DNA from 2 places in the Thalassospira sp. TSL5-1 genome. Region 1 is predicted to be linked to the other one. Evidence: predicted binding sites of a transcription regulator. Region 1 holds the regulator's gene; the other holds the start of a gene.
What was found. The regulator PhoB, encoded in region 1, activates phosphate uptake and scavenging genes when phosphate is short. The targets are predictions, from matches to a motif close to TNTCATAAAACTGTCA.

Region 1 (5,500 bases):
TTCCCGCGACGAACTTGACGAAATCGTCATGACCTCGCTGGAAAAGGCTGGCCTTCTGAAAGAAGTCAAAGACCGTCTGGCATCACCGGCGACGGGTCTTTCCGGTGGTCAGCAGCAGCGCCTGTGCATTGCGCGTGCGGTTGCGGTCAGCCCCGAAGTTATTTTGATGGATGAACCGTGTTCCGCGCTGGATCCGATTGCGACCGCCAAGGTCGAGGAACTGATCGACGAGCTGCGTTCGAACTACACAATTGTCATCGTCACACACTCCATGCAGCAGGCCGCGCGTGTGTCGCAGCGCACGGCCTTTTTCCACTTGGGTAAACTTGTGGAAGTCGGCGAAACGGACCAAATCTTTACCAACCCGAGAGATGAACGGACCAAGGGTTATATCACTGGTCGCTTCGGTTAATCCGGGCAGGAGGTAATTCCATGAGAAAAGAAGAAACCCATATTGTCAGTTCATTCGACGAAGAACTGACCCGGTTGAACAATATCATATCCCAGATGGGCGGCCTGGCCGAAAGCCAGCTGATTTCGGCGATCCGCGCGATTTCCAAGCGCGATTCCGAATTGGCCGAACAGGTCATTGTTTCAGACCTGCGCATCGACAAGCTGGAACAGGAAGTTCAGGATTTCGCTGTGCGTGTTCTGGCCCTGCGTCAGCCAATGGCCGATGATTTGCGCCAGGTTGTAACCGCGCTTAAATTGTCAAATGATCTGGAACGCATTGGTGATCTTGCCAAAAACATCGCCAAGCGCGCCCAGGTTCTGAACCAGATCCCGCCGATCCGCCCGGTTCAGGTCATTCCTAACATGGCCCGTCTGGCACAGGAAATCATCAAGGATGTTCTGGACGCCTATATCGAGAATGACGCGGAAAAAGCCCAGCGCGTGTGGGCCCGTGACCAGGAAGTGGATGATATGTACAATTCGCTGTTCCGCGAATTGCTGACTTACATGATGGAAGACCCGCGCAACATTACCGCATCGACCCATCTTTTGTTCATTGCCAAAAACATCGAACGCATCGGCGACCATGCCACCAATATTGCCGAAACGATCTATTACCGCATCAAGGGCGAGGATCTGCCGGTGGATGGCCGTCCCAAAAACGATGCTGCCAATTTTGCCGTGATTGAACCCAACGAGGCAGGGGAATAACAGGATGGATCCTACGGTTCTTATTGTCGAGGATGAAGCCGCCATCGTCACGATGTTGCGCTACAACCTTGAACGGGAAGGCATGAATGTTGTGGAAGCCGGTGACGGGGACGAAGCCCTGAAAATCATGGCTGAAACCCATGTCGATCTGGTCCTGCTGGACTGGATGCTGCCGGTCATGTCCGGGATCGAAGTATGCCGTCAGATCCGCCGTAAACCGGAAAGCCGCGATTTGCCGGTGATTATGGTGACAGCGCGTGGTGAAGAAGGCGACCGCATTCGCGGCCTTGATACCGGGGCGGATGACTATGTGACCAAGCCCTTTGCCATTGGCGAATTGCTGGCCCGTATCCGTGCGCTTTTGCGCCGGTCGGGTCCGGCGCAACCACAGGGGCAGTTGATCTATTCCGATATCGAAATGGATCTGGCGGCACATCGTGTCAATCGCAGCGGCAAACCCATTCATTTGGGGCCGACGGAATTTCGTCTTTTGCGGTATTTCCTGGAACATCCGGGCCGGGTTTTTTCGCGCGAACAGCTCCTTAACGCTGTTTGGGGGCCGAATATCTATGTCGAAACCCGCACGGTGGATGTGCATATCCGCCGTTTGCGCAAGGCCCTGAATGACGTTAAAGGCACCAAGGATGTGATCCGCACTGTGCGTGCCGCGGGTTATGCTTTGGATGACGATGCGGCGGCGTAAGCGGCTTTTTTATTTCGTCAAATTGTGACAGAAATTCGCAATTTACACTGAAAATACAAGGCCCTGTCATAATGGCAGGGCCTTGTTTTATGCGGTGTGGAAGGCGGGCTTTGCCAATGCCTTTTATGCCTTGTGTTCCGGTTCGTTGGTTGCCGAAGCCGGTTTCGTTGCGGAGGCGGATGAATGAGAAGGCGAACGTGGGGCCAGCTCATTCATCAGCAGCATGTCGGCCCGGCGGAATTTGGCAATCTCGCTATCAATTTCATCTTGTGGAACATCGCAGGCGGAAAGCACATGGTCCGACAGGCGCAAGCCTGTTTCCAGCACTTCGGGGATGGCGGCATTCGCCCCGCTGCGTGACAGCGCGCCGATATGGGAAATATCCTGGGCACGGGCAAAAATTCTCAGGTGCGGGTAATGCTGGCGCAGCAAGGCTACGGTTTTCTCGGTTTCATGCGGCGAACCCATCGCAACGGCGGCAACATGTGCCTGATCGGTGTGGGCGGCCCGGAAACTTTCCGGTCGGGACCCATCGGCGAAATAAACCGGCAGGCCTTCGGCACGACCACGCGCCACCTGCTGGGCATCGGAATCCAGAACGATAAAGGGAATGTTGCGGGTTCTTAACAAACGGGCCAATACCCGGCCCACACGCCCACAGCCGATAATCAGAACATGATGGGCGACCCCATCGGTATGGGCCTCGATTTCACCGAGTTGGTCAGTTTCGCGTGGATGAAAAATATCCTCCAGCTTTTTGCCAAGGCCAATCATGCTGGGGGTCAGGGCCATTGAAATGGCGACAATCGGCACCAGAATAGCCGCCAGTTGCGGGGTGATTGCGCCATTTTGCGCGGCCAGCGAAAACATCACAAAGGCAAATTCACCGCCGCCCGCCAGCCCCAGGGCAATGCGCATCGATACCGCCCGGTCAAACCGTGTTGCCAGGGACAGTAAAAACAAAATCGCCCCCTTGATCAGCAACAGGGCCAAAACCCCCAAAATGACGGTCAGCGCATGATGATAAACCACCCCGACATCCACCGACATGCCGACCGACATGAAAAACAGGGACAAAAACACGCCGCGAAATGGCGCAATGTCGGCTTCGATCTGATGGCGAAATTCGGTTTCGGCCAGCATCACCCCGGCGATAAACGCCCCTAATGCCATCGAAAGACCGGCCATTTCCGTCAAGGTGCTGGCGGCCAGCACGGCAAATAGGGTGCCAATGGCAAATAGTTCCGGGTTATGCAGGGCGGCAATGGCGCGAAACATGGGCCGCAGCAAAAAGCGCCCGGCCAGCAGCAATACGGCAACGGCCCCCACACCGGCGAGGATGCTGACCCACGGGCTGGTGGTGCTGGCGGTATTGCCCGCCGCCTGTACCATGATCAGAAAGGGGCCAACCGCCACATCCTGAAGCAGCAAAACTGCCAGGGCGGCCCGGCCAAAACGGGTGTGAAGCTGTCGTTCGTCTGAAAGCTGCTTGAGGATAATCGCGGTGGACGAAAGGGCCAGGGCCCCGGCAATCACCAGCGCGCTGGGCAAGGGCAGGTCGATGGCCATCAGAACGACAAAACCAATGCCCAGCGTCACGGTTATTTGCAAAACCCCCAAAGCGGCAAACTTGCCGCCGATTACGCGCAACCGTTCGCGCGATAGTTCCAGCCCGATCATGAAAAGCAGGAAGACAACACCCAGTTCGGCAACGGTGGAAATATCGCGATTATCGGGAATAAGTCCCAGCCCAAAGGGTCCGATCACCAGGCCGCCAATCAGAAAGCCAATGATGGAATTGGCCTTTAATCGCTGCGCAATTGGCACGGCAATTACGGCAGCACTCAGGATCAGGAATAGCTCGAAGAGCACAGTGCTATGGGGCATCAGGTTTCATCCAGGGGCGTTAACTTTAGGGCCAGTCATACACGTTCCCGGTTATTGCGACCATAGCGCAATAGGGTGGAGACATGATGCGAATCTGACTTTGGGCATGGTTATGGAGCGGTAAAAACGGTTTGTCTTCATAATCGTCGGGGGACGAATGCGTATGAGGCCTTTTGGTATTTGATGCGGGGACAGGACAGTGTGTGACAGGATAAGTGGAAAGCACCCGTGATTGGCATTGCATGCGGTCTCACTCCCGATATCTATTGGCATATCCTTTGTCTCCTGGCTGTGTCTTGGATAACAATAGGCAAATATGCCCCTTTGCAAGACGGCTTTCGTCGCATTATTTGGGGCGAGATCGCTTGCGTTTAACAGGGCGCACTGCCATCTTGCGCGGTAATGCTCTCTCGCATAGGCAGGGCGTATTTTTAAATCATCAATGGCAGACCAATTTTGGAACAGCTTATACCCTATTTGCAAATCGTTGGCGGACTTGTTCTTTTAACGGCCGGGGGCGAATTTATGGTGCGGGGCGCAGTCGGCCTGGCCCTGTTAATGGGGATTTCCAAGGCGATCGTCGGATTGACGATTGTTGCTGCGGGCACATCGGCCCCCGAATTTGTCGTGTCGTTAAATGCCGCCCTTGCCGGGTCGGGCGATATTGCGATGGGCAATGTCGTGGGGTCCAATATTGCCAATATCCTGCTTATTCTGGGGGCTGTGGCCATTCTCAAGCCGATCGCGGCCAGCCGCACCACCACGGTGCGTGATGGCGGGGCGATGCTGCTGGGCGCGGTGCTGTTTATCGGTCTTTGTCAGTTTGGGGTGATCGAGCGCTGGGCAGGTGCGTTGATGCTCGTGGTGTTGGTGGTGATCTGGTATTTGACCTATAAACACGATAAAAACAGCCCGGATGCCGCAAGTGCGCTGCATGAAAGCGAGGCCGAGGAAGTGGGCGAAACCCCGGTGGGATGGATCAAACCGGTTATTGTAACGGTTGTTGGTATCGTCGCTCTTACCTATGGGGCAGACCTTCTGGTTGAGGGCGGTGTGACGGTGGCACGCGAATTTGGTGTGTCCGAGGCCGTGATTGGTTTGACGCTGGTGGCTGTTGGCACGTCATTGCCCGAACTGGCAGCATCGATGGTGGCCGCATTTCGTGGACATTCCGATGTGGCGCTGGGCAATGTTCTGGGCTCGAACCTTTTGAACCTGTTGGCAATTATTGGCGGTGTTTCGGTTATTTCACCCATTATCGTGCCCGAACAAATTGCCGCGTTTGATATCTGGATGATGCTGGGCGTGACCGTGGCGCTTTTGGTTGTGGCTTATTGTGCGCGGCGTATTGGTCGCATTGCCGGTGTTGTTTTCATGGCGGTCTATGCCGCCTATATCGGTGCGCTGTTTGCCGGTTAAAAATACTCACAACGAAAATCCAGGTGCCGTCATGCGACTGTGCAGGACGGCACCTGGATTTCGCAGGAAACGGATGGTGACAGTATGACTGAAAATGTGCCCGCAACAGCCCTGATCACCGGGGCAGCCAAACGGATCGGCCGGGTTATCGCACTTGATCTGGCTGCAAGGGGGCATGACATTGTTCTGCATTGCAACCGGTCACGCGGGGCGGCCGAAGAACTGGCCGGTGACATTCGTGAAATGGGGCGTCAATGCCATGTGGTGTGTGCCGACCTTGCCAGCGAAACCGCAATGGCCGGTATCGTGGCCGAGGCGACCGACGCC
Region 2 (5,500 bases), 190 kb from region 1:
TGACGATACGATGGGCATTCGGGTTCACAACCGCGCCATCCTTGTTATAGCGGGCGGGTTGCGTCACATCGATTTCATAGGTTACGCCATCGATGACATCGAAATTATAGGTCGGGAAATCCTGATTGATCAGCATCTGTTCCTGATCACTGTTCGGATCGATCTGGTTAAATTGCCCGGCCGACATTTCCAGCCATTCACGCACCTGATCACCGGTCAACAGCACGGCGCGCACGGTATTGGGGTAAATATACAGGTCCGCCACGTTTTTCAGGGCGATTTTGCCTGCCGGAATATCGGTATAATAATCCGGCCCGCCGCGCCCGCCAGCCTTGAACGGCGCCCCGGCCGAGAGGATCGGCAAGCCGTCATATTCGGTCCCGGCCAAGATCTTTTTCAAATACCATTTCTGGGCATTGGTCACGATCTGGATCGAGGGATCATCCGCCACCAGGGCAAAGAAGCTGTTAATGGCAGACTCACTCGTCCCTACCCCTTCGCGCATATAATCAATCGTTGCCTTATGCTCGGTTTCCACCGCCTTTAGAATTTCCGGGTCGGCATCGACCAGCGGCACAATATCGCGCCCTTCGCGATGATAAATCGGCTCGGCCTCCGACAGGGAATTTGTCACCTGCCAGGTACCGTCATCCTTTACATTCAGGCTTAAATCAATCACGCCAACATGGCTGCCCCAAAAGCCGGGCATCACGGCAGGAACCCCGTTAATGGTGCCTTTGGTCAGGTCAACACCTTCAATATCGGCAAATTTTTCTGACGGGAAAACTTCGTGGGCATGACCAAACAGAATGGCATCAATGCCCTTAACCTTGGACAGGTAATAGGTGGCATTTTCTTCCATGCCGTGGCGGGTCTGGGTGCTCATGCCCGAATGAGGCACGGCAATCACCAGGTCCGCGCCCTTTTGGCGCATTTCCGGGACATATTTTTCGGCCATATCGACAATGTCTTTGGTAATAACATGACCTTCTAGGTTGGCCTTGTCCCACTGCATGATCTGGGGCGGGGCAAAGCCGATAACGCCAATGGTGATGGGATGTTTTTTGCCATCCTTATCCACCAGCTCGCGTTTCAAAAGCTGATAGGGCGTAAAATAGGGTTTGTCGTTATCCGGGTTATTATCGCCATCATCGACAAAAATATTGGCATTCACATAGGGGAATTTCGCCCCGGCAATGGCGTTACCCAAAAATTCCAGCCCGTAATTGAATTCATGATTGCCAACATTGCCCACATCGTAATCCATCAGGTTCATGGCTTTATAAACCGGATGAACCTCGCCTTTCTTCAGGCCATGACGCTTGGCCATATAATCGCCCAGCGGGTTGCCCTGAATAAGATCGCCATTATCAATCAGGATGCTGTTATCAGCTTCTTCCCGCGCCTTTTTAATCAGGGTGGCGTCCTTGGCAAGCCCCACCGTTTGCGACGCGGCATCCCGATAATAATCGTAATTGACAAGGTGCGAGTGAATGTCGGTGGTTTCAAGAATACGCAGCGACACGGCGCTGTCGGCAAGGGCGGTGCCCGCCATCAGACTTACGGACAGGCCCATGATCGCGCAGGCCAACGGACGGTAGAAAGTCATAAAGTGCATCCCTGAAAAATGGTGATCTGTGTGACCAATGTATTTCTGATTGTCTGGTCAGGATTTGAAGATTTTGCGAAAATCGCAGCGATCACGCAAACAAAAACGCCCATCCAGCAGAACAGGCGTTTTTTAGGTTTGAATGTTCACGCCATAAAATCCAACAGCGTGAGGAACTTAGGTAAAATTACCGGGCTGCCTGCCCGACGGATACTGCAGAATCCGTACCGCCAACAACCACCTCGTTACCCGGTCGCGGATCATGGGGCACGTTTAACGACAGAATCAACGACCCCAGCGCCAGCACCGCCCCGGTTAAAAAGACCGCACTGGGCGAGACCAGCCACAACAACCCAAAGGCTGCGGGCAAAAACACCGCCGCAATATGGTTGATGGTAAAGCTGACCCCGGCGGTTGAGGAAATATCACCCGGATCGGCGATTTTCTGGAAATAGGTTTTCATCGCAATCGCCATCGCAAAGAACATATGGTCAATCACATAAAGCCCGGCGGCAATGTGGGCATTTTGCACAAAGGCATAAGAAGTGAAAACGATGAACAGCCCGCAATATTCCACTACCAGCGCGCGTCGTTCGCCCCATTTGCCAATCAGACGGCCAATTTTGGGGGCCAGCACCATATTAATGGCATGGTTTAGCAGGTAAAGAATGGTGATGGTTCCGACATCATAACCAAACTTTTCCACCATCAGAAAACCGGCAAACACGGTAAAAATCTGGCGCCGTGCTCCGGCCATAAAGGTTAGCGCGTAATACAGCCAGTAACGGCGGCGTAAAACCAGCTTGCGGGTTTGCGGATGGGCATCCTTGAATTTGGGAAACACCATCCAGGCAATAACCGCACCGATAATGGTCAGCGCCCCGCCCGCCACATACACCCCACGATAGGGCATGGCGAAAATTTCCATCATCACCCAAACGCCGCCAAACATCAGCAATGACGCAATGGACTTTGCCGACAGCTGACGGCCCATCACCATTGCCGCCCGGTCCTTTGCCACCCATTGCAGGGACAGCGCCTGTTGCATGGTTTCAAAATAATGAAAGCCAATCGACATCAGGACCGTGGTGCAATAAAGGCCGATCACGGTGGGGAAATAGCCGCTAATGGCAACGCCCAGCCCCAACACCATCAGCGACAGGATGGCAAAGGTTTGCTCGCGGAAAATCAGCAGCGCAAAAATGGCGGTAAAGGCCAAAAAGCCGGGAATTTCCCGCAAAGACTGCAAAATGCCAATTTCCCGGCCAGTAAAATCGGCCATTTCGACGGAAAAATTATTCAAAAGCGCCATCCAGGTCGAAAAGGACAGCGGCATGGCCGCCGCCATCAGGATCAGCAGCACTTCAGGGTTATTGCGCCAACCGGTTGGTCCGGCGGCCCCTTCTTTGGCAAAAGCCGTCTGGTCCGGGGCGGTACTTGCCAAATAATCGGGTGCATGGGCATCCGGCTCTGTCGGGTTATGCGCCTCGGCGTTATGCGTCGGGCGCGGGGCAGGATAAGGGGTGGGCATAAGACCGTTTCCTGAATGTTCATGAACCCGCATCAATACGAATTCATCCGGGGAACCCGGGAGTTGTCTGGATTGCTTCCAAATTAAACTTGTCCCGTCCGTCTGTCTCACGGTAATCTGCCATTGAATACGGCAAACAGGACATATTTCCATGTTAAAACCCGAAAATTCACCCCCACCCCGCCCGCGCCCGGATAAATTGCCGCGCCCGGTTTATGTGCGAATTTGTGATTTTCCGGCCGGGCGCTGTGTAGGCATGCACCATCACGACTGGTACCAGCTTATCTATTCCAGCGAAGGCACCATGACGGTCACGACCGAAGCCGGCATATGGGTTGTACCGCCGCAACGCGCAGTTTGGGTGCCACCGGGCGTCGATCACGCGGTGGCCCATGCCACCTTTTGCCGGGCACGCCATGTTTATATCGACCGCGATGTCCCGGCCAAATTAAGCAATCAGTGCATGGTGATTGAAGTCAGCCCGCTTTTGCGCGAACTGATCCGCGCTGCGGCACAAATTCCCGTTGAATATGACGAACAGGGCGTCGAAGGCCGCCTGATCCAGGTGCTGCTTGATCAGCTTGCTGCGCAGGTCCATAGCAGCAACCTGCACCTACCCGCCCCCAAGGATGCAAGGCTTGCCCGCATTTGCCACCATCTGCAATCCGACCCGGCCGATAATCGCACCCTTGAAGCATGGTCGCGCGATTGCGGGGCATCCTCGCGCACATTGGCGCGGCTGTTCTTGCGCGAAACCGGCATGCCCTTTCGCGAATGGCGACAAAAACTACGGCTGCTCTATGCGCTCGAAAAACTCGCCCATCACCGCCCGGTCACGGAAATTGCTCTGGATCTGGGCTACGAAAACACATCGGCCTTCATTGCCATGTTTCGCAAGGCAACCGGCAAAACGCCGGGCACCTATTTTAATACCGCCCAATAATCGCAAGGCCCACAAATTGCCGGGTTTTGTAAAACCATCAGACGCAAAATCACTTGCCCCACACACAACCAAAACATGCCAGACCACCGCCCCAAATACAAAAACGACCCCGGAAGGGCCGTTCAAACAGGCTTATGCCGCTTGTGAGCCGCATAAAGCGCGCTTTATCATTTTGACAGGATGATCGGGCAAATCGGCCAAGGAACAGCCTGACATTTAAAGCGCACAAAGGTTAGTCAAAATCCCGTCCAAACCGATCACCTGGCAGCAGAATATCGTCCTCTTCGGCGCGAAGACGGTTCAGATATCGCGATGTTGCCTGCGACAGGCTCCGCCCGGTCCGCCGGGTTTCCGAACACAGATTATGAATGTGGACTGCATCATCAATCGACCATTCCCGATCTTCCCGGGGCACCTTTTCACGGTCGCTAGCACGTCGATTATAAGGATGCTTTTTGCCCTTCGCAGCAGAATCAGACATCTCCCGCTCTGCTAAAAGGCGCAACAGCTTCACCAGATCGGGCAATGCCTCCATCACATTTTGAAGGGATGACAGGCCTTCGCTCAGGGCCTGTATCATGGCCGCAGCCTGTTCGCTCGACAACACGGCAGACTGATTTTCCCCGGAAAGAGAGGTCAAATCAGCAACAGACGCCCGCGCGGGCAAGCGTCCAGTCACTTCGGACAAATGCGCAGTCATCTGCGACAGGGCATCAGACGGTGGAGAATCTGCCCCGGAAACCAAATTTAACACCTGGAATTTTTTCCATGCGCGATGGTTCGGCTCACCGCTTCTGCGGCCCGGACTGATATCCAGTTGTGGCTGATAAGGCCCCCGATAATTCACCTCACCCTGTCTGCGGGCGGGGTGCATATCATTGACCGTACGCATTTCCTCCTCCTGAGAATCCGCAATACTGACGCTTCGGGACCATGCCCGAAAATGTGCTCTTATTACCTATAAGAACGTTCACAATAACAAGTTTCACAGCATAGCGATACTATACGTTCTCTCGCCCTGCCAAATTCGTACAATTATTTCAATATTCCTGTTCTTTAGATTAGGCCCCTACCCACACCCTAGACGACAACATAATTGCCCTTGTGCATCCGGAATTTATTATAAGTTGTATAATATCGGGTGTAAATTCCCGACTCGGCACAATACAAACCGACAAACGGTTGATTGGGACATGACACAGCAAGCATTAAACGGCAGCACCAAAGCCCGTGCTAATCAATTGGGTTTATATACGTCAAATACACCTGATTGGTCATTTTCACATGCCCCCCGAAAAAGCCTTCCAAAAAAATTTCAAAAAAGAAAAAGATGGGAATATAAATTACACGCCTAGCGACCAGGGATCTGAGAAAGTTCTGAAGATAGATCACCCCAAAGCCATCAATACAATTGACC

Region 2: LF95_RS13865 (bifunctional 2',3'-cyclic-nucleotide 2'-phosphodiesterase/3'-nucleotidase) is a predicted target of PhoB. The motif match lies at 1,675-1,690, and genes of this name have one in related genera.

What each region holds. Positions count from the first base shown of each region.
Region 1 is NZ_KV880638.1:758,035-763,534, forward strand. Features, by position in the region: gene pstB (phosphate ABC transporter ATP-binding protein PstB) at 1-412, shown strand, start outside; gene phoU (phosphate signaling complex protein PhoU) at 433-1,164, shown strand; gene phoB (phosphate regulon transcriptional regulator PhoB) at 1,169-1,867, shown strand; gene LF95_RS13000 (cation:proton antiporter domain-containing protein) at 1,991-3,754, opposite strand; gene LF95_RS13005 (calcium/sodium antiporter) at 4,211-5,173, shown strand; gene LF95_RS13010 (SDR family oxidoreductase) at 5,258-5,500, shown strand, end outside.
Region 2 is NZ_KV880638.1:944,466-949,965, reverse strand. Features, by position in the region: gene LF95_RS13865 (bifunctional 2',3'-cyclic-nucleotide 2'-phosphodiesterase/3'-nucleotidase) at 1-1,609, opposite strand, end outside; gene LF95_RS13860 (MFS transporter) at 1,797-3,140, opposite strand; gene LF95_RS13855 (AraC family transcriptional regulator) at 3,292-4,083, shown strand; gene LF95_RS13850 (hypothetical protein) at 4,316-4,975, opposite strand.